3 regions of the Actinomadura vinacea genome follow, and region 3 is predicted to be linked to each of the others. Evidence: riboswitches for the same ligand, from Rfam matches in the RefSeq annotation. Region 3 holds a riboswitch; each other region holds the start of a gene.
The links. A riboswitch is a leader RNA that binds a small molecule or an ion and turns the genes downstream of it on or off. The one in region 3 is predicted to bind cobalamin.

Region 1: it holds a riboswitch for cobalamin, as region 3 does, so the genes downstream of both, ABD340_RS24170 (ribonucleoside-diphosphate reductase subunit alpha) here and cobN (cobaltochelatase subunit CobN) in region 3, are expected to answer to the same signal.
Region 2: it holds a riboswitch for cobalamin, as region 3 does, so the genes downstream of both, ABD340_RS15650 (CbtB domain-containing protein) here and cobN (cobaltochelatase subunit CobN) in region 3, are expected to answer to the same signal.

Annotation. Positions count from the first base shown of each region.
Region 1 covers NZ_BAAARW010000019.1:89,570-99,939, reverse strand. The annotation lists gene ABD340_RS24185 (group II truncated hemoglobin) at 1-389, opposite strand, end outside; gene ABD340_RS24180 (copper resistance CopC family protein) at 507-1,076, opposite strand; gene ABD340_RS24175 (MFS transporter) at 1,240-1,851, opposite strand; cobalamin riboswitch at 1,958-2,213, shown strand; gene ABD340_RS24170 (ribonucleoside-diphosphate reductase subunit alpha) at 2,321-4,534, shown strand; gene ABD340_RS24165 (ribonucleotide-diphosphate reductase subunit beta) at 4,534-5,529, shown strand; gene ABD340_RS24160 (hypothetical protein) at 5,643-6,062, opposite strand; gene ABD340_RS24155 (PH domain-containing protein) at 6,449-6,820, opposite strand; gene ABD340_RS24150 (nitroreductase/quinone reductase family protein) at 7,024-7,431, opposite strand; gene ABD340_RS24145 (hypothetical protein) at 7,482-7,628, opposite strand; gene ABD340_RS24140 (MFS transporter) at 7,687-9,264, opposite strand; gene ABD340_RS24135 (sigma-70 family RNA polymerase sigma factor) at 9,493-10,370, opposite strand, start outside.
Region 2 covers NZ_BAAARW010000012.1:60,022-70,391, reverse strand. The annotation lists gene ABD340_RS15675 (DUF2079 domain-containing protein) at 1-236, shown strand, start outside; gene serA (phosphoglycerate dehydrogenase) at 663-2,252, shown strand; gene ABD340_RS15665 (hypothetical protein) at 2,487-2,609, shown strand; gene ABD340_RS15660 ((2Fe-2S)-binding protein) at 2,644-3,357, shown strand; gene ABD340_RS15655 (CbtA family protein) at 3,368-4,132, opposite strand; gene ABD340_RS15650 (CbtB domain-containing protein) at 4,156-4,389, opposite strand; cobalamin riboswitch at 4,421-4,605, opposite strand; gene ABD340_RS15645 (AAA family ATPase) at 4,874-7,525, shown strand; gene ABD340_RS15640 (LuxR C-terminal-related transcriptional regulator) at 7,739-10,370, opposite strand, start outside.
Region 3 covers NZ_BAAARW010000023.1:32,716-43,085, reverse strand. The annotation lists gene cobN (cobaltochelatase subunit CobN) at 1-2,862, opposite strand, end outside; cobalamin riboswitch at 2,922-3,046, opposite strand; gene ABD340_RS30885 (general stress protein) at 3,245-3,724, shown strand; gene ABD340_RS30880 (hypothetical protein) at 3,761-4,792, shown strand; gene ABD340_RS30875 (hypothetical protein) at 4,947-5,447, shown strand; gene ABD340_RS30870 (hypothetical protein) at 5,444-6,892, shown strand; gene ABD340_RS30865 (PPOX class F420-dependent oxidoreductase) at 7,178-7,585, opposite strand; gene ABD340_RS30860 (ATP-binding protein) at 8,195-8,698, opposite strand; gene ABD340_RS30855 (helix-turn-helix domain-containing protein) at 8,834-9,697, shown strand; gene ABD340_RS30850 (DUF397 domain-containing protein) at 9,694-9,924, shown strand; gene ABD340_RS30845 (thioesterase) at 10,108-10,370, shown strand, end outside.

The DNA.
Region 1 (10,370 bases), on a different contig from region 3:
TGGAGCACCTGCGTGTAGAACGCCTCGGTGAGCCGTTCCAGCGCCTCGGCGCCGCCCGCCCACTCGTACAGGGTGGGTACGGAGGAGCCGGTGCCGTGCACGGCGGTGCGCTCGTAGTGGCGCATCTCCTCAATCCGCTGGACGAACGGGCGGATCTCGGCGAAGAACGCCCCGAAGTGCTCGCCGTTCCGGAAGCCCTGCAGGTGGTCGTCCGCGGAGGTCCAGGTGATCCGCAGGACGTACCACCCGGGCTCGTCGACGCACCGGGACAGCTCGTAGTCCACGCATTCGGGGGCGGCCGCCAGCGGGACGGCGGCGCGCCCGTAGGCGGCCTCGAACTCGCTGGCGTCGGCCTGGTCGACGCGGTAGCGGATGTACTCGACGATCACGGTCTCACACCCTCGTATCGAGAGAAGCGTAATGCTGTAATGGAGTAATCATGCCAGGGCGGTGGCCCCTCCGCGGTCATCCGGACGGGCGACCGCGGAGGGGCCACCGCCTCGAGTTCAGTCCTTGGCGGGACGGCGCGCCCAGGCCACGCCGCCGATCAGCAGCACCACGACCAGCCCCGCAGCGCCGATCCACACCCATCCGGACGACGAGGACTCCGCCTCCTCCTGCCCCGCCGCGTTGCTCGCCGAAGGCGTCGAAGCGGGCGCGCCGGACGCGTTCGCCGCCGGAGCCTGTCCTTGGCCGGAAGCGGTCGAGCCCTTCACCGTGAACTTGAACGTGCCCGAGATCGGGTGCCCGTCGGCGGACACGACCCGCCAGCCGACGGTGTAGGTGCCGTTCGCGAGCGTCCCGTTCACCGGCTGGGTGACCTTGTCGCCGGACACCGTCGCGGGCGCGCTCTCGATCCGGGCGTCACCCGGGCCGGTCAGCACGATCCGGGGCAGCCGGACCTTCTCGGTGTAGGTGAGCGTGATCTCGCGGGGCGGGGCGACCTCCGCCTTCGCCTTCGGGTCGGTCGACTTCAGCGCGGTGTGCGCCGCCGCGGGCACCGCGCCCAGCGTCAGCGTCGCCGCCGCGAGCGCGCCCGCCAGCCCGGTCCTGGCCAGGATGGAACGGATGGTCATGACGGCCTCCTCGCACGAGTGACTCCGGATGAGGCGAGCACGGACATGAGAGATCTCCATTGGACGTTCGAGGCGTACGGGAAAACCGGAAGCGCCGCGTGTTCGGCGTCCGGTGGCGCTCGGCGCCCGTCCGCGAGCCCGTCCGGCCCCTGATCGGGACAGGTCAGGCGTGCGCGAGCGCCCTCGAACGCCGGGGCGGGCCCCGCCGTACGACCTGGTACCGCAGGACGCGGCCGGCGGTGCCGGTCGCGATCACCGCCGTCACCGGAGATGTACGCGCCGGAGGGACGGCCGGTTCGACCCGCAGCAGCACCAGCAGGACGCGCAGCGACCGGTCGGCCAGGGCGGCGACCCGCCGGGCCAGCGTCCAGGCCGCCCGCTCGCCGCGCCGCAGCCACCAGGCCGAGACGACGGCGGCGGCCACGTGCGCGAGCGTCATCGCCAGGCTCGACTCGTACCCGGGGACGGACGCGATCTGGTGGTGCCCCGAGGCCGGGTCGGCCGGGAGCGCGGGGAGCGGCGGCGCGGTGGCCGCCGCGTACAGGCTGTGCAGCGCGAACTGGCCGCCCAGCAGCCCGCCCAGGATCGTCGCCAGCGAACGCTCGTGGCCCGCCAGCACCAGCGCCACCGCCAGCACCCCGCCGAAGCCCGCGGCGATCGCCCAGACCGGGACCGTGACGGTGGAGGTCAGGGTGTGCCCGAGGGTCGCCAGCGACACGCAGACGGCGGCGAAGGCGGCCGCCCGCGAGGTCCGGAAGAGCGGATGCGGGGACATGGCCCGTTCATCGTCCCACTCCGGTCCGGTGATCTCTATACCTCCCCCCGGATAGGACGCGACACGCCCAACATGTTGTGGTGTCGCGAACCGGTCCACCCAGATGTAGGGTCTTGCCCGTGCTGGTTCGCCCGTGCCGCCAACGGCTCGGGCGTCGTAAGAGGGAACCCGGTGCGACGTGCGCTGCCGCCATCGGCGCCGCCAATTCCGGGACTGCCCCGCAGCGGTGAGCGGGAACGACCGCCGTCATAGGCACTGGCGCGTGAGCGCCGGGAAGCGACGGCCACTAGGTCGCGCCGTCCGGACGTCCGGACGGCGCGGTGCCCGCGAGTCCGAAGACCTGCCGGCACCGATGTTCGTCCAGGCCTCGCGGGAGGGCCGGTGGACGGTGCGCGGCATGCCGCCGCGCCCCCGTTCGCGTGCCCGCTCCCGGCGAGGCGAGCAGCTCGCGACGGAGAGAGCAGAACACGTGACACAGCAAGTCATCGACCGGCTGGCCGCCGAGGTCGAGCAGGCCTGCGCGGGCCTGCCCGAAGCCGACCCGGCACGGGTGCGACGGGAAGACCGCGACCAGGCGATCGCCGAGGCCGCCGCCCTCGTCGCCGCGGAGCCCGCGTACGCCAAGGTCGCGGCCCGCCTGCTGAGCCTGAAGATCGCCGACGAGACCGCGGCCGAAGGGGTGCGGGCCTTCTCCGAGTCGGTCGCCGCCTCGCACGCGCAGGGGCTCCTCGCCGACGCGCCCGCCGCGTTCGTCGCCGCCCACGCCACCGAGCTGGACGCGCTGATCGACGATGACGCCGACGACCGCTTCGAGTACTTCGGGCTCCGCACCCTCTACGACCGCTACCTGCTGCGGCATCCGAGCACCCGCCGCGCCCTGGAGCGCCCGCAGCACTTCTTCCTGCGCGTCGCCTGCGGGCTGGCCGCGGACATCGGCGAGGCCGCCGAACTGTACGGGCTGCTCAGCACGCTGTCGTACCTGCCCAGCTCGCCCACGCTCTTCAACTCCGCCGCCCGCCGCCCGCAGCTGTCGTCGTGCTTCCTGCTCGACTCGCCCCGCGACGAGCTGGAATCGATCTACGAGCGGTACGGGCAGGTCGCGCGGCTCAGCAAGTACGCCGGCGGGATCGGGATCTCCTGGACCCGGATCCGGGCGCGCGGGTCGCTGATCCGCGGCACCAACGGGCACTCCAACGGGATCGTCCCCTGGCTGCGCACCCTCGACTCGTCCGTCGCCGCCGTCAACCAGGGCGGCAGGCGCAAGGGCGCCGCCTGCGTCTACCTGGAACCCTGGCACGCCGACGTCGAGGAGTTCCTGGAACTGCGCGACAACACCGGCGAGGACGCGCGCCGCACCCACAACCTCAACCTCGCCAACTGGATCCCCGACGAGTTCATGCGGCGGGTCGAGGCCGACGGCACCTGGTCGCTGTTCGACCCCAAGGAGGTGCCCGAGCTCACCGACCTGTGGGGCGACGACTTCGACACCGCCTACCGCCGCGCGGAGACGGAGCGCCGGTACGTCCGGCAGGTTCCGGCGCGCCGCCTCTACGGCCGGATGATGCGGACGCTCGCCGAGACCGGCAACGGCTGGATGACGTTCAAGGACGCCGCGAACCGTGCCTGCAACCAGACCGCCGAGCCGGGCCGCGTCGTCCACCTGTCGAACCTGTGCACCGAGATCCTGGAAGTGACCGGCGACCGCGAGACCGCGGTGTGCAACCTGGGCTCGATCAACCTCGCCGCCCACACCACTCCGGACGGAATCGACTGGGAGCGGCTGCGGGCCACCGTGCGCACCGCCGTCCGCTTCCTGGACCGCACGATCGACCGCGGCTTCTACCCGACCGAGGAGGCCGCGGACGCCAACCGGCGGTGGCGGCCGGTCGGGCTGGGCGTGATGGGCCTGGCCGACGTGTTCTTCAAGCTGCGGCTGCCGTTCGACTCGGCGGAGGCGCGCGAACTGTCCACGCTGATCGCCGAGGAGATCGCGCTGGCGGCCTACAGGACGTCCGCCGACCTGGCCGCCGAACTGGGGCCGCTCCCCGCGTTCGAGCACACCCGCACCGCGCGCGGCATGCTGCACCCGGACCACTTCCCGGACGCCGCGCCCGCCCGCGCCGCCGAATGGGACGCCCTGCGCGCCCGCGTCGCCGAGGTCGGGCTGCGCAACTCGCTGCTGATCGCCATCGCGCCGACCGCTACGATCGCGTCCATCGCGGGCTGCTTCGAGTGCATCGAGCCGCAGGTGTCCAACCTCTTCAAGCGCGAGACGCTGTCGGGCGAGTTCCTGCAGATCAACGGCTACCTCGTGGACGACCTGAAGCGCCTCGGGCTGTGGACGCCCGCCACCAGAGACGCGATCAAGCGCTCCAACGGCTCGGTCCAAGGCCTGGACCTCCCAGCCGAGCTCCGCCACCTCTACCGCACCGCGTGGGAACTCCCCCAGAAGGCACTCATCGACCTGGCCGCCGCACGCACGCCCTACATCGACCAGAGCCAGTCCTTGAACCTCTTCATGGAGACGCCCACCATCGGCAAGCTCTCCTCGATGTACGCCTACGCATGGCGCAGCGGACTCAAGACGACCTACTACCTGCGCTCCCGTCCGGCAACCCGCATCGCCCAGACAACGCTCATGTGCTCCCTGGAGAACCCCGAGACCTGCGAGGCGTGCCAGTAATGCTGTTGGACCCGGGCATGGACCTGACCCTGCGCCCCATGCGCTACCCCGACTTCTACGAGCGCTACCGCGCCGCCATACGCAACACCTGGACAGTAGAAGAGGTCGACCTCGCCTCAGACCTCCAAGACCTGAACCGGCTCACCCCAGAAGAACTGCACCTGGTCAACCGGCTGGTCGCGTTCTTCGCCACCGGCGACTCGATCGTGGCCAACAACCTCGTCCTGAACCTCTACAAGCACATCAACGCCCCCGAGGCCAGGCTCTACCTATCCAGGCAGCTGTTCGAAGAGGCCGTGCACGTCCAGTTCTACCTGACCCTGCTGGACACCTACCTCCCCGACGCCGACGAGCGCGCACGCGCGTTCGCGGCAGTCGAGCACATTCCGTCCATCAAGGCCAAGGCCGAGTTCTGCTTCCGCTGGATCGACTCCATCAGCTCCCAGGACGAGTTGCACACGCCCACCGACCGGCGCTCGTTCCTTCTCAACCTCATCTGCTTCGCCGCGTGCATCGAGGGCCTCTTCTTCTACGGGGCCTTCGCCTACGTCTACTGGCTACGCTCCCGCGGCCTCCTCAACGGCCTGGCCTCAGGAACCAACTGGGTCTTCCGGGACGAGAGCATGCACATGGACTTCGCCTTCTCAGTCGTCGACACCGTCCGCTCCGAGGAACCCGGCCTGTTCGACACCGAAATGACAAAACAGGTGACCCGCATGCTCGAAGAAGCCGTGGAGGCCGAATTGGAGTTCGCCCATGACCTGTGCGGCGACGGCCTACCAGGCATGAGCGCCGACGACATGCGCGGCTACCTGGAATACGTGGCCGACCAACGCCTGACCCGCCTGGGCCTACCCGTCCGCTACGGCTCGTCCAACCCGTTCACGTTCATGGAACTCCAGGACGTCCAAGAACTGTCCAACTTCTTCGAACGCCGAGTATCCGCCTACCAGATAGGCACCGAAGGCACCGTAACCCTAGACGAACCCTTCTAACCACGAAGCGGCGGCCGCACCCGGCGGCCACCGCTTCCAAGGGAGGCCCTGTGCGTCCAGGGCCCCGGCTCCGGCGTGACTGGTCACGTCCGCCCGAGCTGGTGGATCCAGGCTCAGCGATTGTTGTAGATCTCGTAGGTCCGGGCACCGTTATCGCACCCGTTACCGACCGACCGACATACGGTCACCTGGATCCACTTCTTTTCGGGGAGGTTGTACACGCCCCCCATCGAAGCTTTGGAATAGCTGCACTTCCCGTTGTTCTTGGTGTCCGGGAGGTCGAACCGGTAGCGAGCGTTACTGCCTTCCCCTACTTCCACCCACGCAATAGCCCAACGTCCATCGGACTTGGTGTCGCAGATCTTGAGGTGGTCGCCCTTCTTCGTGAAGTACGCCCTCGCCCCCTTGGTCTCGTCGTTCCACGGGCCGTACTCCCAAGTGGCGGCCGATGCGGTACCGGAGCCCAGGGTTACCGAGGCCATGGCCACAGCGGCCACGGGAAGGACGCGGGCCAGCAACGCCTTGATTTTCACGCAAAGTCCAATCTCTGGAGGAAGGGGGATTGCCCGGTATGGGGCGAGGTGATCTTTGAAGTCTCCGCACTATAGCGATATGCGATCAGTAAGACAACGCGAATGGATAACCGGCCAGACCCGGATTTGCGACTGCCCTCGGTGTCGACCAAGTCGCTCGACGTGGTCGGGGCGGCTCATTCTGGGGGTGTCGTATAAGTAATTGGCCTGATGCTGTCCACCAGAGCATCGAGACGCTCGTCGATCGTCTGCATCATGATGACGAATTCTTTGTCGTGTTCGAGCTTGTCCTTCCATCAGTAGGTGGAGGTGATAATCGCGGCCTGGCCTCCCTCCTCTTCGCCCCGGCCGACTGCAGCGCCTCCGAGGACGGGCAGGTACCGGGGTCAGAGGGAGATGTGGTGCATGATCACGTTGTGCACGTGGTGGGTCTTGTCCTCGCCGCGGAACTCCACCTCGTAGAGCTGGGTGCCGACGTGGATCGCGATCGCGCCGGAGGAGAAGAACGAGCCCGCGAACGACTTGTTGCTGACCACGCTCACCGAGCTGATCCGCGAGTACGGGATGCTGGTGATCGCGATCTTCTTGCCGACAAAGGACTTGTCCTGGATGATCACGCGCCGGTCGGTGAGCCCGATGAACCCCGTCCCGGCGCCCACGGCGTCGTACACCGCGATGATCTGCTCGCCGGGGAGCAGTCCGCTCTCGATCTGCTTGAGCTGCCCCGACCTGTCGTGCGGAACCCCGCCGCGCCCCATATGAGCCTCCCGTGAGTCGTGCCGCGCATTTTCGTACGACGCGCGCGGCGTCCGCACCGTTCCGCGATAACGGGTTTCGCGGGCCACGTCCGCTTCGCCGGGGGCTCTTGGCTGGGCACCCACGCCTACACCCGGTTCGACTGGACGGGTGTGTGCGCTGGCGGCCGTCGCGCCGGCCCGGCATCTCCTCCGCCGACTCGGTTTCAGCCGCCGGATCGGGGCACCAGACGAATGATCGGCAGTTCCCGGTCGGTCTTCTGCTGGTACTGGGCGAAACGGGGCGCGGCCGCGATGATCTGCTCCCAGGCCTGCGCGCGTTCCGCCCCGTGGAGCTGCTCGGCGACCACCGCCACCTCGCGGCCCTCGACTTCGATCTTGATCTTGTCGGGGTGGGCGGCGAGGTTGTGGTACCAGGCGGGATTCCCCGGCGCCCCGGCCGCCGACGCCACGATCAGCCAGTTGCCGTCGCCCCCGGGCCACCAGCCGACCGGAGTCGTGCGTTCGAGTCCGCTCTTGCGGCCGACGGTCGTCAGGATCAGGGCGTTGAAGCCCCCGAACTTGCCCTTTCGGCGGATTCGCTTGGCGACCAGCGTGTTCAGCAAGCGGAGCATCCTCCCGGCCGGCTGACGGGCACCGCGGGTTCCGGCAGGTGTATCGAAGCTCATGTCGTCTCTCCGAGCTGGGCGTCGCTATTGATGCGGTCGTCGATGACGAAGGCGACCTTGGTGTTCCCGGCCCGCACGTCGCGGAACGTTCGGATCTCGGCGGAGCCGATGCGGCCCCGGACCTCGACATAATCGTTAAGCAAGCATACTGTACACGCACTTAACTATATTACCTGTGCGGGCTTTGCCGTGTGTGCCGGTCTAGGCCTCGGGTACCAGGTCGGTCCGCTGGTCCTTGTTCGTGGTGTCGTCATCGCCGCCGTGGGAGTTCCGCACGTGCCTGAACGCCCGCAGGGCGAGTACGGCCAGGCCGACGTAGAAGATGGCGCTGACGATGCCCACCACCTGCACGCCGGAGGTGAACGCGTCGCGGGCCGCGGCCAGCAGGTCGCTGCTCTGTTCTGCGGGCAGTTGACCGGCCGCGCCGACCGCGCGGTCGATACTTTCCCGGGCGGCGTCCGCCACGTCGGGTGGTACCGGGCCGAGCGCGCCCTCCACGTTGCTCCGGTACACCGCGGTCCCGAGCGTGGCGAGCGTGGCGATGCCGAGCCCGAGCCCGAATTCTGCGGTCGTCTGCACGATCGACGCCCCGGAGCCGGCCTTGTCCGGCGGCACGGCCCCCATGGCGAGGTGGTTGCAGAGCGCGGCCAGCGGCGCGGTGCCGAGCATGGCGACACACATCGCAATGAAGATCATCATGGGGCCGGACGTCGAGTCGGCCAGCGTGAAGATCATGTAGCCGGCACCCGCAACGAACAGTCCGCCCGCGATCAGGTACGCCGGACGGATGTGGTTCGCCAGCGGTGGGGTGGACAGATTGCCGACGATCATCAGCACGTTGGGCACCACCAGGAGCAGGCCGGCCGCCAGCGGGGTGAGGCCGGTGACGTTCTGCAGGTACAACGTGACGAGCAGGAGGGTGCCGGTGCCCACCACGGCGGTCACGAACATCAAGGTCAGTGCGGAGCTGAACGTGCGGTCGCCGAACATGCGCAGGTCGAGCAGCGGGTGCTCCAGGTGCCGCTGACGCTGGACGAACACCACCCCTGCCGCGATGCCGAACACCAGCGCCACGGCGGGGAACCACTCCCAGCCGTTGCGGGCCAGCTCCTTGAGCCCGTAGACGAACGGCAGGATCGCCGCGAGGGACAGCACGACGCTGACCGGGTCGAGCTTGCCGGCCTGCGGTGCACGCTGGTCGGGGAGCAGGGAGGGACCGAACACCAGCAGCAGCACGATCCCCGGCACGGCCACCAGGAACACCGAACCCCACCAGAAGTACTCGAGCAGTACGCCCCCGACGAGCGGGCCGAGCGTCGTCCCGCCCATGAAGCAGGTCAGATAGATGGCGAGGGCGCGGCTGCGTTGCTTCTGGTCGGTGAACATACCGGTGACCAGGGCCAGCACCGACGGCATCACCGCGGCACCCGCGACGCCGAGCAGCGCACGGCCGGCGATGAGCATCTCCGGGCTTGTGGAGAACGCCGCGGCTACCGAGGCGATGCCGAACCCGGCGCCGCCGATGAGCAGCAGTTTCTTCCGGCCGATCCGGTCACCGATGGTGCCCATGGTGACCAGGAAGCCCGCGATCAGGAAGCCGTAGATGTCCACGATCCACAGCTGCTGGATGCCGCTCGGCGCGAGGTCGGCGGTCAGGTGCGGAACGCCCAGGTACAGCACGGAGAAATCCATCGTGACGAGGAATGTGGGCAAGCCGAGCACGGCCAGCCCGACCCATTCCCGCCGCCCGGCTCCGGGCCTCGTGTTCGCAGTGGTCACGATCTGGTCCTGTCGTAGGCGCGCACCTGTGGTGACGCGCTGTCGAACGGTTGTTGTGGCGGCGCGATCGGTCGCCGGAGCGCCAGGGCGGGTCCACTGCGGCACGGCGGCTGGTCGGGCCCGGGCGGCGTCCCCGTCCGCGGTTCCAGGCCCAGACGTGGAGACGCAGGCCCCCAGGCGTTAACGGGCTGTTGCGAGGTTGACTGATGGTCATCTTGGTCGGCGACATCACCTACCGGAGACAAGCTCGGCCAGGTGGTGCAGCGAGTTGGTGAGATGCTCGGGGCCGAACGGCGGGAACTGGAGGTACTCCCGGATGGACTGCGGCACCGCCGACCAGTCGTAGGTGAGCGTGACCTCGGTCTCGGACGGACCGAGCGGCGCAAGGTCGTAACGCCAGATCCCGCCGAACTCCAGGTGGCCGTCATCCTTCTCCTGCCCCGTCAGCCAGCCGATGGCGCGTGGCGGGTCGAGCACCTGGACCTTGTTGGCCACCTGGTAGTCACCGTCTGGATGGTTGGGGTGATACATGTCCATCCGGAAGATCTGCCCCACCTCGGTCAGCGGCGCCCGGTCGGCAGGTTCCTGAACCCAGCCGGTGCCATCGATCGCGGAATGGGTCGTCGGATCAGCCAGCACCGCGAACACCCTCGCGGCGGGCACGGCGACGGTCAAGGTGGCGCTCACGTTCTCCTGGTCCACGGCGTGCACGCTCCTTGTCATCTCATCTCTGACCTCGCGCCCAAGGCGCGCCCGTCGCGTCTCCAGGAAGGTTCGTTCAGTGTCGTTCGTGGCCAGGGTGATCGCCTCGTCGTAGGCGGCGACGGCATCGGCGGTACGGCCGAGGCGGGTGAGCAGGTCCGCGCGGGTGGCGGGCAGCAGGTGGTAGCCCGGCAGGTCCAGCTCATCGATGGTGGCCAGCGCCGGCGCCGGTCCGTGCACCTCGGCGACGGCGACCGCGCGGTTGAGCGCCACGATCGGGGTCGGGGTGTGCTGCAGCAGCTGGTCGTAGAGCGCCAGCACCTGCGCCCAGTCGGTCGCCGGCCCGTCGGTGTGCACGGCGTTGATCGCGGCCTGCAACTGGTACGGCCCCGGCTGATCACGGC
Region 2 (10,370 bases), on a different contig from region 3:
ACGACGCGCTCGTCGAGACCGCCAACAACCTGGGGCCCGCGCTCTCCGCCCGCACCCGCGTGCTGCTGTGGGACCGCGAACCCCGCCGCGCCCCCTGGGTGGTCGCCGACATCGGACGGCACACCTTCCCTTTCAAGTCCCTGGACGAGCAGCGGCGCCGGGTCGACGCGCTGGTCGCCGAGGGCTACCGGCCGGTGTTCCGGCAGGGCGGATACATCGTCCTCACCCGCCGATAGACCGGCTGTGACCCCGGTGTGATCTCCGCCTCCCCGCGGGGCGCGGGCGGGCCGGGAAGCCCCGGAGCGCGGCGGCCGGACGCGGCCCCGTCCGGATGCGGCCCCGCCGTGCCGGACCGGGCGGCGGGGCGCGGCGGACGCCCCGACCTGCGCGGACGCGGCGGCTGTCGGCCCGGGGCGGCCGGCCGCGCCGGTCGAACAGGGCGCTTCTTCGCGGTACGGGGCGGCCGGGCACGACCCGGGGGACTGGGGTGCCTACGGGGACAAAAGGGGTGTTCAGGCGTCTGTCGCCCGGCTCGCGAGGGGCGCGTCCGGCGGAGGATAGACTCAGGGACGAGCCGAGGGCACACCGTGGTGACTCGCGACTTATCCCGCACCCACAGCATTCCCTTTCCTCTGCACATCCACGTTCATAAGGACCCTTCCTTGAGCAAGCCTGTCGTCCTCGTCGCAGAAGAACTCTCCCCGGCCGGCATCGCCGTCCTCGAATCCGACTTCGAGGTCCGCCAGGTCGACGGCGCCGACAAGGCGGCGCTGCTGCCCGCCGTCGCCGACGTCGACGCGCTGATCGTGCGCAGCGCCACCAAGGTCACCGCGGAGGTGTTCCAGCACGCGCGCCGGCTGCGCGTGGTCGCGCGGGCGGGCGTCGGGCTCGACAACGTCGACGTCGAGGCCGCCACCAAGGCCGGCGTCATGGTCGTCAACGCGCCGACCTCCAACATCGTCACCGCCGCCGAGCACGCGATCGCGCTGCTGCTGGCGACCGCCCGGAACGTGCCACAGGGCCATTCCGCGCTCAAGCAGGGCGAGTGGAAGCGCTCCAAGTACACCGGCGTCGAGCTGCAGGGCAAGACCGTCGGCGTGCTGGGCCTCGGCCGGATCGGCGTGCTGGTGGCCCAGCGGCTGGCCTCCTTCGACATGAACGTCGTCGCCTTCGACCCCTACGTGCAGGCCGCCCGCGCCGCCCAGCTCGGGGTGAAGCTGGTCACGCTCGAGGAGCTGCTGGCCGAGAGCGACTTCATCACCGTGCACCTGCCCAAGACCGCCGAGACCCTCGGGCTGATCGGCGACCGGGAGCTGCAGCGGGTCAAGCCGACCGTGCGGATCGTCAACGCCGCCCGCGGCGGGATCGTCGACGAGGCGGCGCTGGACCTGGCTCTCAAGGACGGCCGGGTGGCCGGCGCCGGCATCGACGTGTTCAGCACCGAGCCGTGCACCGAGAGCCCGCTGTTCCACCACGACAACGTGGTGGTCACCCCGCACCTGGGGGCCAGCACCCACGAGGCGCAGGAGAAGGCCGGCACCCAGGTCGCCCGCTCGGTGAAGCTGGCGCTGTCGGGCGAGTTCGTGCCGGACGCGGTCAACGTCCAGGGCGGCGCGGTCGCCGAGGACGTCAAGCCCGGCCTGCCACTGGCCGAGAAGCTGGGCCGGATCTTCACCGGGCTGGCCGGCGGCGTGCCGGTCCGGCTGGACGTGGTGGTCCGCGGCGAGATCGCCGAGCACGACGTCAAGGTGCTGGAGCTGGCCGCGCTCAAGGGCGTGTTCGTGGACGTCATCGAGGAGGCGGTGACGTTCGTCAACGCCCCGCTGCTGGCCCGCGACCGGGGCGTGGAGGTCACCCTCACCACCTCCGACGACAGCCCCGACTGGCGCAACGTGGTGCAGGTGCGCGGCACGATGGCCGACGGCTCGGTCGTGTCGGTGTCGGGCACGCTGACCGGGCCCAAGCACATCGAGCGGATCATCGAGGTCAACGGCTACCAGATGGAACTGGTGCCGACCGAGCACATGGCCTTCTTCGTCTACTCCGACCGGCCCGGGATCGTCGGGGTGGTCGGCCGGCTGCTCGGCGACGCCGGGGTCAACATCGCCAGCATGCAGGTCGGCCGCGACACCAAGGGCGGCCGGGCGCTGATCGCGCTGACCGTCGACTCGGCCATCCCGGCCCAGCTGCTCGATGTGATCAAGAACGAGATCGGCGCCGACACCGGCCGCCGGGTCGACCTGGACGGCTGAGACGCGGGAGCCCGTGGCCGGGCGACGTCTCGGCATGTGAGAAGTTCGGCCACGGGTCAAGACAGTCAGGTGAACGCCAGGTAACGTGGTATTGCCATGCGGCGCTTCGTAGTGATCCTTCGCCGCCGCGACGGGGCCCGATAGGCGGGCCACCCCCGTCGCGGAGTCCGGCACTGGCCGTAAGCCCTGTCAGCCATCGCCACCCGTTCCACGCGACGCTACGGAGCACACCCCATGAGCACCCTGAACTCCCTGAGCATGACCACCGCCGCCTCCGACGACGCCGACGAGGAGGCCGCGCGGGCACTGCAGACCGCGCTGGACCGCCGCGACAACGGCGGCCGCCCCGCCAGCTGACCGCCCGGCCGTCCCCGATGAGATCATGGGGGGCATGACGGCGGAATCCACGGTGGAACGGGCCGAACCGCGCGAGGTCACCGCGGCCCTGGCCGAGGCCGCCGCGCGCGGCCCGTTCTTCGAGATCGTCACCGATCCCGACCAGGAGGTCGACCCGACCTGGCGCCCGATGCCCGAACGCGACACGGCACGCCTGATCGGGCTGACCGAGGCGTACGCGGAACGGCTCGGCACCACCGAGCGGCGGGTCGCGGCCTCGATCCTCTTCCAGGGGCTGGCCGCGCGGCTCTGGTCGCCGATGGTCACGGCCGCGGCGCGCGGGATCGTCCCGGAGCTGTCCGGCCTGCACTGGCGCTGGGCGCCCGGCGCGCCGATCGCGCTCTGGCTGGCCGCCCCGGCGGGACGCCGCGCGGGCACCACCGCCGAACGCGCCGAACTGGTCCACCGCGAGGTCGTCGACGGCCAGCTGCGGCCGCTGCGCGAGACGATGCTCGGCTTCGTCCGGCTGGCCGACGGCCTGCTGTGGGGCAACGCCGCGTCCGCCTTGGCAGGAACCGTTGCCGGAACCCTGAACGCCGGGCCGGCCGCGCCGGTACGGCCCCTGGTCGCCGAGCTGTTCGCGCGCGAACCGCTCGCGGGCACAGGGACGTTCGACCGGCGCGGCTTCGTCCGGCGCAGCTGCTGCCTCTACTACCGGGTACCGCCCGGCGGCGAGATGTGCGGCGACTGCTGCCTGCTCCGCCGCTGAAGCGCTCGCACTAGGCCGCCGGGACGGGTTCGCCCTCCGCCTCGGCAAGGGGCGCCCGGTGCCGCTGGAACGCCCGTTCGGTGAGGGCGCCGAACAGCAGCCCGAGCGTCGCCCACAGCACCACATGGACGCCCAGCGACGCGATCCGGAAGTCCCACAGGACGGTCGCGGGGAAGCCCTCGGCCACCGCGTCGGGGCGGGGCGTGAGCCGGAACACCACCGCGACCACGGCCGCGAACCCGGCCGTCGAGACGATCGCGGCGCTCCAGGTTCCCAGCCGCGCCGCCAGCCGGCCGAAGACGATCACGGCGGCGACCGTGGCGAGCACGCCCAGCGCCACCATGCCGAAGTAGAGCGCCGTGCGCCCGCCGATGGTGCCGGGATTCCCGACCGCCGGGGGAGTGGGCGGGTACTTCAGGAACGGCACCAGCACCACCGCCGTGAATCCGAGCAGCGCCACGAGGCCGGACGTGGCGCGGGCGCCGAGCGTCCCGATCCGCCCGTGGGCGAACGCGAACGCGATGGAGAACAGGCCGCCGATCGCCGTTCCGTACACCGCCATGGCCGTGACGAGCCCGACGGTCTGCTGGACCGTCCGGCTCACCACCTCCTCTTCCTCGGCGTGGCCGGCCGCGCCGTGCTCGGCGGCCGCCTGGGCCTCCTCGAAGGAGATCGCGTTCGCGACCTGGGGTTCACCGTAGATCCACGCGACCAGCAGCCCGGCCGCCGCCGCGACCAGACCGGCGATCATGCCGCGGACCAGCAGGGGTCTCATCGCCGGCGATCGCTCCGCGGCCATCAGTGGCAGGGGAAGCCGAGCAGGTGCCGGCCGTCGTGCGTGAACTCGTGAACCCACGTGCCGCCGATCAGCGAGGTGGCGCCCTGCTCGGCGCCGACGAAGTAGAGCAGTGCCGCGCCCAGGACCAGGGCGAACAGGGCCCAGGGCAGGATCTCGCGGACGGGGACGCGCTGCGGGACGGCGACCGGGCGCGACTGCGCGGCCTGCGTCGGGGGAACGGCGGGCTGGGCCATGGCGGATCTCCTCACGGGGTGCACTCGCCCCGGTACGGGAGGACGACGGGTCAGTCTCCTGACTCCCAGATCACCGCCTCCCGCCGACCTTCCAGCCGTTCGGCCGTGGTCGCGTGGGGGGAGACTCCCTGGTCACAGTGGCGGGACCGTCCTGGAATCGCACCAGGTTCCTGCGCACCGTCGCCTCATTTGTGAACTTGTCGCCCTGAGGGTCCCCTTTGACCGCCCTTCACGTCAAGTCGTGAGAGAGGGGACACCGTTCGCATCTCCCCCCGCTGGAGATACGGACGGTGCCCCCTCCCGAAACCGGCGGCGGTGAATCGGCCGGCCGCCACCGGGGCGTACAGGGCGCCCCTCCGGAGGGCTGGCAGGCGTACCGGAAAAGCTCCCTGTAATGAGAGTGGAGCAGCGGGCCGCGAGGCACATGAGTAGCCCCTACTCAATTCGCCATGGCCGCGCCGGGCGGGCGTCGTACGATCCTGTTGTGCGTACCTCCTGGCCGTTCACAGGCCGTACGTCGGCGCTCGATGAGGTGGGTTCCCTGCTGTCCGAACGGACCGTGCAGGGCGTGGTGGTGGCGGGCGACGCCGGGGTGGGCAAGACGCGGCTGGTCAAGGAGGCGCTGGACCGGCTGGAGCCGGCGGCGTTCACGGTCGTGCGGGCCTGCGGGACGGTCGCCGACGCGGGCATCCCGTTCGGGGCGTTCGGGCACGTCCTCCCGGTCGAGGGCGTGGCGACGGCGATCGTCAACCCGCTGCGCTGGGCGAGCGAGGCGCTGCGTTCCCTCGCCGCCGCCCCGCTTCTGGTCACGGTGGACGACGCCCACCTGCTCGACCCGACCTCCGCCGCCCTGGTGCACCATCTCGTCCTGCACCGGGAGGCGCGGGTCGTGGCGACCGTACGGACGGGTGCGGCCGTGCCCGACCCCGTGACGGCGCTCTGGAAGGACGACCTGGCCCGGCGCCTCGATCTGGTCCCGCTGACGATGGCCGAGAGCCAGGCGGTCGTGGAGGCCGCGCTGGACGGGCAGCTGGGCGCCGCCACCGCCCGGCGGCTCTACCACAGCACCCAGGGCAACCTGCTGTTCCTGCACGAGCTGGTGCTGACGGGACTGGGCGAGCGGCGGCTGGCCGAGGCCCGCGGGGTCTGGCACTGGCACGGCGACCTGCCGCTGAGCCCCCGGCTGCGCGAGCTGATCGAGGCGCGGCTGGGCACGCTCGACGAGGCCGAGCGCGAGGTCCTGGAGTACGCGGCGCTAGGCGAGCCGCTGGGCGCCGCCACGCTGGCCGCCCTGACCTCCGAGGACGCCGTGGAACGTGCCGAGGCCCGGCACCTGATCGCCTCCTCCGGCGTCGGCCGCCGGCTGGAGATCAGAACCGCGCACCCGCTGTACGGGGAGGTCGCGCGGGCGCACGCGGGCCCCGAACGCGTCCGGGAACGCCTGGCCGCCCTCGCCGCGGCGCTGCAGGGCACCGGCATGCGCCGGCACGGCGACGTGCTCCGGGTCGCCGCGTGGCACCTGGACGCCGGCGCCCCCGCGGGCGGCGACCTGCTCCTGGCCGCGTGCGGGCAGGCGTGGACGCTGCACGACATGGACCTGGCGGAGCGCTGCGGGCGGGCCGCGCTGGCCGCGGGCGTCGACGCCGCCGCGACCGTGCGGATCGCACCCGTCCTGCTCCTGGCCGGACGGCACGACGAGGTCGAGGAGCACCTCGCCCGCGCCGCCGCCGAGCCGCTGGACGAGCCCACCCGCGCGGGCCTGGTCTCCATGCGGGCGTTCAACCTCGCCATGGGGCTGGGCGACGAGGAACGCGCCGAGCGGATGCTGGACGAGGCCGCCGACCAGACCGCCGAACCCGCGTCCCGGCAGAGCCTGCTGGGCTACCAGGCCCTCGGCCGGGTCTACGCCGCCCGGTTCGACGAGGCGGAGGCGACGGTCGCCCGGGTCCGCGCGGCCGGGCCCGTCCGGCCCGAGGCCGCCGCGCTGACCGGCGCGGCCGACGCCCTCCGGCTCATGCTCACCGGACGCTACGACGAGGCCGTGGCCCTGGCGAGCAACGCGCTGGAGGACCCGAGCGGCTGGCTGGAGTACATGCCCAGCCTCGTGGCCGCCTTCAGCGACGCGCGCGCCGCCGCGTCCGTCTTCGCGGGCGACCTCGCCGCCGCCGACGGCTACATCGCCTACGGCGAGGCGCTGTTCACCGAAGACCACCTCTCTCCCGTCGCCGCCACGACCTCCCGGACGCTGCGCGTCGAGTACTGCCTGCTCCGCGGGGACGTCCGGCGCGCCGTCCGCTGGGCGCACGAGGCCGCCTCGCACGGGTCCAGGACGATCCGGGCGATGTCCGGGCACGGCCACGAGGAGCTCGCGTACGCGGCCGCCGTCGCCGGCGACGCCGCCACCGCGACCACCGCCGCGCGGGTGGCCGAACGGCGCCGCATCGGCGGCGGGCGGATCTTCCACTTCCGCGCCTACCTCGCCCGCGCCTGGATCCGCGCCGCCGCCGGCGACGTCGCGGGCGCCGCCGAGACCGCCCTGGACGCCGCCGCCCGCTTCGAGGAACGGTCCCTGCGCCCCTACGCCATGTTCGCCCTGCACGACGCCGTACGGCTCGGCGCCCCCGGTCCCGCCCGCGACCGGCTCGCGGCGCTCGCCGACCGGACCGGCGGGCGGCTCGTCCGGCTCTGCGCCCGGCACGCCGACGCCGCCGCCCGCCGGGACGCCGCCGCCCTCGACGAGGTCTCCGGAGCGTTCGCGGACGCGGGCCTCACCCTCTTCGCCGCCGAGACCGCCGCCGAGGCCGCCCGCGCCCACGGGCGGCGCGCCGCGCGGTCCCGCGAGGCCAACGCCGCCGCGACCCGGGCCTGGCTGCTGGCCGGGAACTGCCCGGGCGCCCGCACTCCCGTCCTCTCCGGCCTCGCAGCCCCCGAACTCACCGCCCGCCAGCTGGAGATCGCCCGGCTCGCCGCCTCCGGCCTCGGCCACCGCGAGATCGCCGACCGTCTCGTCCTGTCCGTCCGCACCGTCGCCAACCACCTCCAAGCCGTCTACGACAGGCTCGGCGGGGTTTCATTGTGGGGGGACGACCCCCCACACCCCTCGGGACGTAGCGAAACGCCTCCTCCGCTCCGCTAGCGCTCCGCTACGGACCCGCTTCCCTCCGCCTGCCCGTCCTCTCCACTCCGCTAGCGCTCCGCTCCGGGCCGGACAGTGAAAAAGCGGGGTTGCCGTGTGGTGCGGGTCGTCCCACACCCCCGGGACGGAGGAAAACATCTACTCCGCTCCGCTCCGGGCCGGACAGTGAAAAGCGGGTTGTTGCGGGGTGCGGGTCATCCCACACCACCGGGGTCAGGGGGTGTTGTCGGTGGTGGTGAAGAGGTGGGCCAGGGACTCGCGGTCGCTGGTGCCCAGGCGCTCGTAGATCATCACCAGGTGGTTGCCGACGGTGCGGATGGAGATCGAGAGGCGGTCGGCGATCTCCCTGTTGCTCAGCCCCTGGGCGGCGAGTTGCGCGATCTGCCGTTGGCGGGAGGTGAGCTGGGGCGCGGCGAGGGGGGCCAGGGCGGGGGTCACGGGATTGCCGCAGCGGCCGGCCAGCGTGCGGGCGCGGGCGGTGGCGCCGGCGGCGGCGCGGTCCTCGCCGGCGGCCTCGTACGCGGCGGCGGCCTGGGCGGCGGCCTCGGCCGCGTGCAGCGACATGCCCAGCTCCTCGAACGACGCCGACGCCGCCGCGAGGGCGGGACCGTCCGCGCCGGCGGCCGCGGCGGCGCGGCGAGCGCACAGCGGGGCCAAGAAGCCGTCCATCTCGCCGGCCAGCGCCGCCAGGCGTCCGGCGGCGCGCCCGGCCGCGCCCAGGCGGACGGCGTCGTCCAGCGCCAGCATCGCGTACCCGCGCAGCCCGCGGGCCTCGGCGTCGTCGGCGGCGGCGAGCGCGGCGGTCACCGCCTCGGCGCTCTGCCCGCGCGCCGCGAGCACCCACGGGCGGGCCAGGGCCAGCGAGAACTCCACCCCGAGCCAGGCCGGCCGGGCCAGGTCCTCGCCCCGGCGCAGCGCCTCCTCCGCCTCCCCGGCCCGGCCCAGCTGGGCGGCCGCACAGGCCAGCTCGCCGAAGCAGAGCCCGGCGAACATCGTCGACCGCTCACCGATCTTGACCGTGCCGTCGCGGGCCCAGCGCACCGCCTCGGCCAGCTCCCCGCGCAGCCGGTGCAGATGGGCCCGCCAGCCGCTGAAGGAGGCCTCGATCCGGTTCCCCCGGCCGAACTCCGCCACCAGGTCCAGGCCCTGGGCGGCGCCCGCCAGCCCGTCGGCCGGTTCCCCGGCGAACAGGTGCGCGACCGTCCGGGCGTGGGTGAGGGCGGTCATCACGATCGGGACCTCGTCCCGCCAGCGGGCCTGGTCGTCCATCGACGCCCGGGCCACCGCCACCGCGAGCGAGTGGTGCCCGTCGTAGGCGCGCAGCAGCGCCTCGGCGGCGTCGGTCTGGGCGGCGATCGCGGCGGGCGCCGGGCCCAGCGCGCGGGAGCGCTCCACCGCGGCCAGGCCGTCGGCCACCCGGCCCGCGAACAGGGCGATCCACCCGGCGAGGGAGTGGACGTGCTGCCGCCAGGCCGGGTCCCCGATCGTCGCGGCGGCCTCGGCCAGGACGGTCTCGGCATCGCGGTCGCGGGCCAGGCCCCACGCCAGGACGAGGGCGCGCGCGCCCGCGTGCAGGCCACGCTCGCGGTCGTCGCGCAGCCTGCCGGCGACCTCGCGCAGCGCCGCGTCCGCCTCGTCGTCCCGGTCGGAGAAGTGCAGGACGACCGCCAGCAGCGCGGCGGCCTCGCCGGCGCTCCCCGGACGCCGCCCCGGACGGGACAGGTAGGCGTGCAGCGCCGCCGACGCCAGCCGCGCGGCCGGCTCCAGGGCCAGCCCCGCCCAGGCGATCCTGGCCGCGCGCAGCAGCAGGTCGGGGTCGGTGTCGCCGCCCGAGTCGAGCCGCCAGGTGGCCAGCCGCAGGACGTCCTGGCGCCGCCGCGGGCCCGTCTCCTCCAGCGCGTCGGCCAGGTGCCGCAGCCGGGTCCGCGTGGACAGCGTCCCCAGCCCGGACCGCACCGCCTCCCCGTACAGCGGGTGGGCCAGCCGCAGCCGCAGGCCGGGGGCGCTGTCGGTGGGCTCGCCCGCGATCGTGACGAGCTGCCGCACGGTCAGCCGGTCGATCGTCTCGGGGCCCGCCAGGCGGCGCAGCAGGGCGGTGTCCATGGGCTCGCCGAGGGACAGGTACTCCAGCGCCCGCCGCTCCCGGTCGTCCAGCGCGCCGATCCGCGCCTCGATCAGCTCCCGCAGCCGGGGCGTGAGCGTGGGGCCGGGGGCGCAGCGCCACACGCCGCCGCTCTCGGTGAGCATCCCGGCCAGCACCAGCTCGCGCAGGAACAGCGGGTTCCCGCCGGTGATCCGCCACATCCGCCGCGCGCCCGCGTCCTCGACCTGCCCGCCGACGGCGGCCTCCAGCAGCCGCGCCGTCTGGGCGTGCCCCAGCGGGCCCAGTTCCAGGCGGTGGACGCGGCGCTCGGCGTCGCCGACGCGCTCGTCCCAGAACGCGGCCAGGCGGCCGGGCGCCCGCGCGCCGGTACGGGCGGTCGCCAGCAGCCGGGCCTCGCCGCGCTCCAGCAGGTCGGCGATCAGCGCGGCGGAGGCGGGGTCGAGGCTGTGCGCGTCGTCCACGGCCACGACCAGGCGTCGCCGCGGGCCCAGGGCCTGTTCCGGGACGAGCCGCGGCTCGCCGCCCCGGTCCGGGCCGGCGGGCAGCAGGTGGGCCAGCGCCCCGTACGGGATCCGCGCCGCGGCCTGCGTCGCCTTCGCCCGGACGACCAGGTTCCGGCCCGGGTCGAGGTCGGCGGCGACCTTGGCGGCGAGCCAGGACTTGCCGACCCCGGCGTCGCCGACCAGCACGGATCCCGAGCGGGAGGGGTCGAGCAGCGCGGACCGTGCCGCCGCCAGTTCT
Region 3 (10,370 bases):
CAGGTCGGCGACAGCACTGATCGCGTCGTCCAGGAGCGCGATGACGTGCGGGAACGCGTCCCGGAAGAAGCCGGAGATGCGGACGGTGACATCGATCCGCGGCCGGCCCAGCTCCGCCGCCGGGACGATCTCGAACCCGGTGACCCGGCGGGAGGCGTCGTCCCAGACCGGGCGGCAGCCGATCAGCGCCAGCACCTCGGCGATGTCGTCGCCCTGGGTCCGCATCGCCGCGGTCCCCCAGACGGTGAGGCCCACGCTGGACGGGTACTCGCCGGTGTCCGCCAGATGCCGTGCGATCAGCGAGTCGGCGAGGGCGACGCCGACCTCCCACGAGTTGCGCGACGGGATCGCCTTCGGGTCGACCGAATAGAAGTTGCGGCCGGTCGGCAGCACGTTGACCAGGCCCCGGGTGGGCGACCCGGACGGCCCGGCGGGCACGTGCCCGCCGTCCAGCGCGTGCAGCACGGCGCCGATCTCCCCCGAGGTCGCCTCCAGCCGCGGCACCACCTCCGCCGCACCGAACGCCAGCAGCCGCACCACGTCCGGGACCTCGCGGCCGAACACCGCCTCGCAGACGCTCTCGGCGGTGGCGACGTCCCAGCCCGCGCGCTCCATGCCCTCGACGAGCCCGCGGGCGACCCGCTCCAGCAGGTCGATCACGTCCGAGGCGGTGCGGGCCGGGCCGTCCGCCAGCGCCGTCAGCCCGGTCAGGTCCTCCTCGACGCGGTGGCCCGGGTCGGCGAGGAGCCGCTTCTCGTCCAGGCCGAACTCGGCCGCCAGCGCCGACCGCAGCCCCGGCATCGCACCCGCGACACCGCCCCACACCTGGGCGGCGCGCAGCACCGCCAGCACCAGGTTGACGCGCGCCTCGTCCACCGGCTGCCGCCCCAGGACGTGCAGGCCGTCGCGGATCTGCACGTCCTTGATCTCGCACAGGTACCCGTCGACGTGCAGGATGAAGTCGTCGAACTCCGACTCGCCGGGCATCTCGTCCTGGTGCAGGTCGTGGTGCAGCTGGGCGGCCTGCACCAGCGTCCAGATCTGCGCCCGGACGGCCGGGAGCTTGGCCGGGTCCAGGTCGGCGACGGTGGCGTACTCGTCCAGCAACTGCTCCAGCTTGGCCAGGTCGCCGTACGACTCGGCGCGCGCCATCGGCGGCACCAGGTGGTCGACGACCGTGGCGTGGCCGCGCCGCTTCGCCTGCGTGCCCTCGCCCGGGTCGTTCACGATGAACGGGTAGACCAGCGGCAGGTCGCCGAGCACCGCGTCCGGGGCGCAGCCGTCCGACAGCCCGAGGCCCTTGCCGGGCAGCCATTCGAGCGTGCCGTGCTTGCCGAGGTGCACCACCGCGTCCGCGCCGAACTCCCGGTCGAGCCAGCGGTAGGCTGCCAGGTAGTGGTGCGACGGCGGCAGGTCGGGGTCGTGGTAGATCGCGACCGGGTTCTCGCCGAAGCCCCGCGGCGGCTGGATCATCAGGATCACGTTCCCGAAGCGCAGCGAGGCCAGCACGACATCGTCGCCGTCCACGTACAGCTCGCCGGGCGGCTCGCCCCAGTGCCCGCGGACGCCCTCGCGCAGCCCCTCCGGCAGCGCCTCGAACCAGCGCCGGTAGTCGTCCAGGCGGACCCGGGCCGACGCCCGCGCCAGCTGCTCCTCGGTGAGCCACTCCACATCGTGCCCCCCGGCGGCGATCAGCCGGTGGATCAGCGGATCGCCGTCGTCGGGGTCGCGCCACAGCTCGTCGTCGTCCCCCAGGTCGTAACCGGCCGCGCCCATCTCCCGCAGCAGCTGGACGGCCGACACAGGCGTGTCCAGCCCGACCGCGTTGCCGACCCGCGAATGCTTGGTCGGATAAGAGGACAGCACGACCGCGACCCGCTTGTCCCCGTTCGCCTTGTGCCTGAGCCGGGCGTGCCGCACCGCGATGCCCGCGACCCGGTCCGCGCGCTCCGGATCGGCGACGTAGACGGGCACGCCGCCGGGCCCCTCCTCCTTGAACGAGAACGGCACCGAGATCAGCCGGCCGTCGAACTCGGGGATCGCGACCTGCATCGCGGCGTCCATCGGCGTCAGCGCCCCGTCCGACTCCCGCCAAGCGGCCCGGCTCGACGTCAGGCACAGCCCCTGGACGACCGGAACGTCCAGATCCGCCAGCGCGCCCGCGTCCCAGGAGTCCTCGTCACCACCCGCCGACGCGTCCGCGGCCACCGCACCGCCGCCCGCCAGCACCGTCGCGACCAGCGCGTCGACCCGTCCCAGAATTTCCAGCAAACCCTCGTCGGCGCCGCGCAGCGAACCGCAGAAGACCGGCAGCGCGTTGCCGCCCTGCGCCTCGACGCGCTCGCACAGCACGTCCACGAACGCCGTGTTCCCCGACAGCTCGTGCGCCCGGTAGAACACGATCCCCACCGTCGGCCTGCCCGGCTCCACCCGATGATCGCCGTGCACTCCGTACGACGGCATCGAGACCGGCGGCGCGAAGCCCTCACCCGTCAGCAGCACCGTGTCGCTCAGGAAACGGGCCAGCTCCCGCAGGTTGGCGACACCGCCCTCGCGCAGGTAGTCCAACGCCTCCGCCGCCACGCCCGCCGGGACGGTCGACAGCGCCATCAGCTCCGCGTCCGGGTCGGCCTCCCCGCCCAGCAGCACCAGCGGCACCCCCGCCTCCCGCAGCCGGTCGACGCCCTCGGGCCAGGTCTTGCGCCCGCCCAGCAGCCGCACGACGACGACATCGGCGTCCCCGACCAGCCCGTCCAGCTCATCGAGCCCGATCCGGACCGGGTTCGCCGTCGCATACCCGGCGTCGGCCGCGCGCGCGGCGAGCAGTTCGGTGTCGGCGGTGGACAGCAGCAGGGCACGCATCGGCAAGCCTCCCCCGGGGTCTCCGCGCCCCGGCTCGGTGAAGAGGTCACGACGGCGCGGAGTCTCCTGACTCCCGGATCGACGTCGCGCCCTCGGCCTTCCAGCGTCACCGCCGTGGCCGCGAACGAGGGCGTACTCCCCGGTCACAGTTGCGGGACAGCTCCGGATTCACACCGGATTCCTCACCCGCCGTCGCCGCCATCGTAGCCCGCGCCCTCCGGGGTGCAGCGGGCTGCACCCCCGTTCCCGGGAGCGCACCCGTGGTCCGCCCACGCACCGCCCGGCCCAGCGGTACAAATCCGCCCCTGTCCCACGGAAGGGGTGCGTCCCGGGGAACCGTGGGTAGTCCAGCGGTAACGCCACCGAAGACGAGGATGGATCCATGTCCACGCATGCGGGTCCGCCCGCGACCGAGCGTCCGGTCGTCGGGTCCTACGACACCTACGCCGCCGCCCAGCGTGCGGTCGACTTCCTCTCCGACGACAAGTTCCCGGTCGAGCGGACGGCCATCATCGGCTCCGACCTGAAGATGGTCGAGACCGTCCTGGGCCGGCTCACCGTCGGCCGCGCCGCCATGGCCGGCGCCGGCAGCGGCGCCTGGTTCGGCCTGCTGGTCGGCCTCCTCCTCACCCTGTTCACCCGCAACCACAGCGAGGTGTTCCCGCTGCTGCTGGGCGGCGTCGTGTTCGGCGCGGCCTTCGGCGCGATCTTCGGCGCCATCGCCCAGGCCCTCACCGGCGGCCGCCGCGACTTCACCTCCCGCAGCCAGATCGTGGCGAGCCGGTACGACGTCGTCGCCGACGCCGAAGTCGCCGAGGACGCCAAGAACCGCCTGATCAAACTCTCCTGGCGAGAGGACTGATCATCCACCGGCGAGATGATGCGTATCATCCCCACGATGGAGATCAATGAGCGCGTCGTACCGCCGGACGACCAGCTGGCGGACCTGGCGCTGTGGCTGCGCGACTCGTCGACCGGGGACTGGAGCCACGACACTCTGCGCCGGCTGGTGAAAACGCGCGGCTGGGCCACCGGCGACGACGATCCCACGCTCGTGCGCACCGGCCTGCCCACGGGCGACGCACGCCTCCTCCCGGCCGGCCTAGCCGTCCCGGTGGGGCTCGCCGCCCCGTCCCCCCTCGCGCAGGCGGACTGCTTCCGTCACGTGGCCCAGGTGGTCAGGAACGCGCTAGGCCCCGCCTCCGTCGCGGGAAGCTACGGAGAACACCGTCCTTTCAATGCCCACGGACCCGCCTGGGGCAACCCCTACCTTCGCTGGCTCCGCCCCGCCCAAAGCGTCGAGCTGCGCGCCGGCGCTCACGGCCCGGAAGTCGTGCTCACCCAGACCGACCAATGGGCGGAGTGGCTGATTCGCCAGGGGCAGGGCCGACCTATGGACGTCACGGGATTTCTGGGCCGGCTCCAAACGAACGATTCCGCCCACAAACCCAACCCAGCGAATCTGCTGCTGCCCAGCCCGTGGCTGGCGCACGACTGGGACGTCTTCGAACGCGCCTTCGCCGCGTGGCTTTCGACCGTCTCAGCAGAGCAGCACGCGCTCGGCATGCGTCTCGTCCCCGCCATTCACGGAGCCACCGGCCTCCTCCTAGACATCTATCCCCACAAGGATCGGCTGCTGATCGCCGGCGCCGCCCGCTCCGTCGACCTCCCCGCCCTCGGCTGGACCCCAGGGCCCCTTCCTGACGACCCGTGGGACGACTACCCCGAATGGCGCCTCATCGGCGGCGGCATCGGCCGGGTGGACGGGAAGGCCCTCGCCAGGACGGCCGTCGACACCGCCCGCGCCGTCGGCCTTACCTCCCCGACGGAACTCAAGATCATGCACGGCGCCCAAACCGAAACCTCAGAAGGCGACGAGTACAGCCTCACCTTCTACGGCCTCGGCATCCACTCGCGAGGCACCAGATGAACCTTCCGTTCCTGACGCGGAGGGCTGATCAACCGTCAGAGTGACGCTGAAATGCGGGCAACGGTGAACGGCCGGCCCCACGCCCCTCGAGTGCCTATAGCAAGATGCTTCCCAAACGCGCTCAGGGTCGCCGAACACAGGGAGCACCGCCGCGATGACCGCGCCGCACTTTGATCCGCAGTTCGGCGACGAGGAGTTGGGCGCCGCCGAACAGCAGCTGCTGCACGCCGCCGCCTTAGGCTCGCTCGTCGACCTTCGCACCGGCGATGCCCAGCGCGACGAGCCCACCCGCGGAACGGCCTGGGGTGCAGAGCGGACCGTGCGGGCCAGTGTGCTGGCCGATCTGCTCACCGGACGCCGGACACCCGATCGCGGCCGGCCACGGGCGGTGAAATTGCGTGGTGCCCGCATCACCGGCGGGCTCGATCTGGAGGCGGCCGAGCTCGCCTGCCCGCTCCTCCTGGCCGACTGCCATATCGAGCAGCCGGTCAACCTGTGCGGCTGCAGCGCGTCCGCGATTCGCCTCCCCGGCTGCCGTCTGCCCGGGCTGGCCGCCGACCGGCTGTGCACCGTCGGCGATCTCAACCTCGACGGCCTCACCGCGGAGGGGCCGTCACCTTGGGGGGAGCCCGCATCGGCGGGAGTTTGTCGTTGAGGGCGGCCCACCTGGCCAATGCGGGCGGCCACGCGCTGCGCGCCGACGCGCTCACCGTCACCGAGAGCATGTGGTGCCGGGACGGCTTCATCGCCGAAGGCGAGGTGCGCCTGCCCAGCGCCCAGCTGGGGCGACTGTCGTTCGCCGGCGCCCGGTTGTCCAACCCGCAGGGGCACGCTCTGACCGCCGACGGCCTCACCATCAAACACGATCTGGACTGCCGAAACGGATTCACCGTCGACGGAGAGACCCACCTGCGCGGCGCCACGATCGGCGGCACCCTGGACCTGACTCGGGCACGGCTCGACGCACCCGGCGCCGTCGCACTGGGCGCCGCCAGGATCACGGTCGGCCACGACATGTTCTGCCGGTATCTCACCGCTGAAGGCAACGTACGTCTCCCCGGCGCTCGCATCGGCGGCCGGCTCGACCTGAACCACGCGCGCCTGACCAACGCCAGCGCCACCACGCTGAGCGCCGATCGGCTCACCGTCGATGACGGCGTAATGGCCGAGGGGCTCACCGCCCATGGGGAGGTGCGCCTTCCCAACGCCCACATCGGTGCCGTTCTGGTCCTGGCCGGCACTCACCTGATCAACCCCGGCGGGCAGGCGCTCAACGCCGACGGATTGGTCGTGGACGGGGATGTCCACCCCACCGACGGGTTCACCGCCGAGGGAGAGATCCGACTGGCCGGCGCCCGCATCGACGGGGACCTCGATCTGTCCGACTCCACGCTCACCGAACCGGGGCGACACGCTCTGAATCTCAAGGGGGTCAGAGCCGACGCCCTGATCCTGCTGCCTCGCCACCGGCCCGACGGCAGCGTGGACCTCACCAACACCCGCGTCGGGATCTTCGACGACGACCCGACGACCTGGCCCGCCTCAATCCAACTGCGCGGATTCACCTACGACAGCCTCGGCCCCCGCAGCGACAAGGCCGATGTCGCCGCTCGGCTTCGCTGGCTGGCCCGCGATCCTGGCGGCTACGCACCGCAACTCTACGATCAACTTGCCGCCGCCTACCGGCGTGCCGGAGACGAGCAGGCAGCGCGCCAGGTCGCGGTCGCCAAGCAGTGGCGGCGCCGTGCGACGCTCAACCCGGCGGGCAAGGTGGCGAACTGGCTGCTGTATCTGACCGTCGGCTACGGCTACCGCACCTGGCTGGCCGCCATCTGGCTGGCCGGCCTCCTCGCCCTCGGTACCTGGATCTTCACCGGGGCCCACACCCACGACCTGACCCGCGCCGACCCGCGTGGCCCGGGTTTCAACGCACTCGGCTACACCCTCGATGTCCTGTTGCCGATCGCGGACCTCGGCCAGCAGAAGGCCTGGCGAGCCCGCGACACCGCCATGTACTGGTCCTGGGCGTTCATCGTGGCCGGATGGGTGCTCACCACCGCCGTGGTCGCCGGGCTGACCGGCATCCTCAAACGCGATTAGCTCCACCGGCGCCCATTCCTCATCCGTCAGGTCCGAGGGATGACGAGACCGTCGGGGCAGCCCGCCAAGTGGCGTGGCCCACGGGCTGGAGTCGCCCGCCGAGCAGGGCGAACCCCTTCAAGACCTTTCTCAGCGCCAGCGGCTGTCCACCGGTTCCTCAACCCGGATCTGTTCCCGGGACAACCCGGCGGCGCCCGCAGCAGCCAGGACCCGGGTCGGTGCCAGCTCGGCGGCCGCCGAGGTGCGGGTGCCGCCGCCTGATGGGATATGGAGCCGGGACTCAGTTCAGAGCCGGCCAGTGATCTTGACGGGAGTGACGCGGACGACGATGCGTTCCCCATCGTTCTTCGAGGCCGGGTTGAACGTGGTGTAGTCCTGGCCCGTGTACTTGAGGGACAACTCGTTCGGCAGTTCGCGGGCGGGGTCCGGGGTGACCGTTGCGGTGCCGCGGATCTCGGCGTAGGCGTACGGGTCTTCGGGCGGGTTGATCATCACCGTGACGCGCGGGTCGCGGGCGATGTTCTTTCCCTGCAACCTGTCCACGGTGGTGGAGAACATCAGGTCGTCGCCGTCGCGCTTGATCCAGACGACGGTCAGGTGCGGCCGCCCGTCGGGCGACACCGTCGCCACGGTTGCGAAGATCCGGGAGTCGTCGAGGTACTTCTTCAGTTCGTCGGAGAACTGGGCTGCCACGGTCGGAGTCCTTTGTGATGTCAATGGGGCTGCGTTGCTCCTGAGGAGCACGTCGCCTTGCAACCCTGGCGCAGCCACGGAAATTCCTGCGGGACGGTCGAGCGGCTGACGGGGGCGGGGCACGCTGTGGACGCAGTGACGGGGTCGCGTTGATATCGGTGGCCCGGACGGCCTGGCAGGCGGGCGGGTAGGCCCGCGAGGAGGACCGGTACAGGAATTGGCGGTAGAGCCTGTGACCTGCACCGCTACCGCGGCTCAGAACCAACAGTCCGGCCACTCTGTCGGGTCTGGCTGTCGACTGCTTCGCCCTGACCTGCGGTGACGCCGGCTACCGCCAAGACCCGTACCGATCCTCCTTACGCCCCGGCGTCGACGCCGTTGCCCGCCAGGTCGCCGAACGCGACCCCGCCCCACGACGACGTCACCAACCATGACCGCGTCTCCGCAGGTCAGCGAACTCCGTTGGAAATTCCCCAGGACCAGGAGGACCCCTTCAAGCAGCGATGGCACTTGATCCCCACGCGCCCGGTCAGGCCGCGACGACTCCGTCCGACGGAGCACGACCACCGAGGGCCGGATGGCTCGGCAAAGGTCTCGGCCTTGCCGTCTTCACAAGCCGGGGAGGGCGAGGCCGACGGCCTTGCCCAGGCCGGGCTTGCTGCATGCAGTGGTCGTGTAGATCGCGCAGTGTCCGCCGGTCAGGTCGCGTACGAGGGAGAGCCCTCGACCTCCCAGGCTGAGGGCGGCGATGACGGCGTCCAGGTCCTCGTCGGGTTCCAGGTCGACGGACGGCTCGCGCAGCAGTTCGGGCACGCGCCCGAGACAGGGGTCCGCGTCGGCCAGCTCGCACCACACCGGTCGGCGCTCCGTGCCCGCGAACAGCACGCGCAGTTCGTACGGCGGCGCGGCATGGCGAACGCCGTTGGCGGCGAGCTCCGCGGCCACCAGCTCCGAGTCGGCGACCCGCTCCGGAGAGACGCCCGCCCGGCCGAGAAGCTCCCGGATGATCACCCGCGCCCGCTGCTCCGCCCGTCCCGCAGGCAAACGCCACACCCCCACCGACCACGGGCACGCCTCCGCGTAGCCCTCCTGCCGCTCCACTGATACGCGCATCGAATCCTCACCCGTTCGTAACGTTGTGTCCTTGAACTTGGACACACGGTGACCGATCTCTGGAAGGATGACTCAAGATCTCTACCTGCAAAAGCTTGTTCAAGTAGAAATTTGCAACATCGGAGGCGATCATCCATGGCAACGTCGACCCCCACCATCCGCAGCAAGTGGCTCGGCAACGCGCTACTCAAGGCCCGGAAGGAAGCTGGACTCACACTCGACCAAGTCAGCGCCCAGGTGGGATGGCAGGGTTCCAAGATCAGTCGCGTGGAGAACGGACTCGTCCGCGTCCACTGGGGCGACGTTCAAGATCTCCTTGACGCCTACGGCATCGAGGACGAGACACAGCGCAAAACTCTGATCGCCCTCGCCAAGAGCTTGAGGGAGCGTGGTTGGTGGCGTGGGTACGGCGCGACGCTCAGCCATCCGTACGCGGATTTCTTGAGTTTGGAAGGCACCGCGCGCGAACTCAGCGTCTATCAACCACAGGTCATACCTGGTCTGCTACAGACACGCGGCTACGCCATGGCCGTGGTGGGGTCGAGTCATGTCTGGCAAAGCGAGGAGGACGTCGAACGCTTTGTTGAGATCCGCACTGCACGGCGGTCCATCCTTACCCGTACCTCCCCCGTGAGTTTGTGGGCCATAGTCGGCGAGGCCGCACTCCGACAGAGGTTGGGCGGTAGCAATGTGTTGAAGGAGCAGCTCAATCACCTGCTTGAGATGGCCGAACTACCAAGCGTCACCTTGCAGGTCCTGCCGTTCACCGCCGAGGGCACCACCGGGATGTTCGGCCCCTTCACTATCCTGTCCTTCAACGCCTCCGGGCTGATGGACGTCGTATTCCTGGAGAACCTTGCCGGTGGGCTCTACCTGGAGCAAGAAGACGAGATCAACCGCTATCGGTTGGCGTACAACCATCTTCGTGCATCAGCCTTGCCTCCCGGAAGGTCACTCCGGCTGGTCAAGGATGTTTTGAAGGAGATCACGCCGCCATGAGTTCCCCCGACTCGCCCCTTGCACCTCAGATTCGCACGACATCTGGTTTCTGGCGTAAGAGCAGCCGCAGTGGAGACAATAGCGAATGCGTCGAACTCGCACCGCTCGGCCATGACCAGGTTGCTGTACGTGACTCCAAGGCCCCTGGCGGGGCCAAGCTCCTCCTCAGCGGCACCGCCTGGCGATCGTTCAGCCGGCGCATCAAGAACGGCTGTTACGACCTTTGAGTCTCGGGGTAGCGCAGCTCCACGAACCGCCGGCCGGCGGCGAGCCGCGGCGGCCCGCGGGCGCCTGGCTTGACCTGGGCTGGGCGGGGTAGGCGCCTTGAAGGGGACGCCAGCGAAAGGACCCGGGCCGAAGTGATGCGACCAGCCCTCACCGCTAGGGCACCGGGATGCGGGGGAACGATCATGTCCGAGCGTGAGCCTGACGGCCGGAGCCCGCGAGCTCCCGCCGAACCCGTCCGGGACGGGGACCCCGACGTGCTGCTCGACGTCCCCGAACTCAGGGTCGACGAGATCACCCTGGAAGTGGAGAACCTGCGCGCCCGAGTGTCACTGCAGGCCGAGGTGCTGGACCTGCTCAAGCTCAACGTGGGCGCGGACGTCGTCCTGGGGAAGGTCGACCTCACCGTCAAGGGCGTGGCGGCCCAGGCCCTGCTCAAGGTACGGCT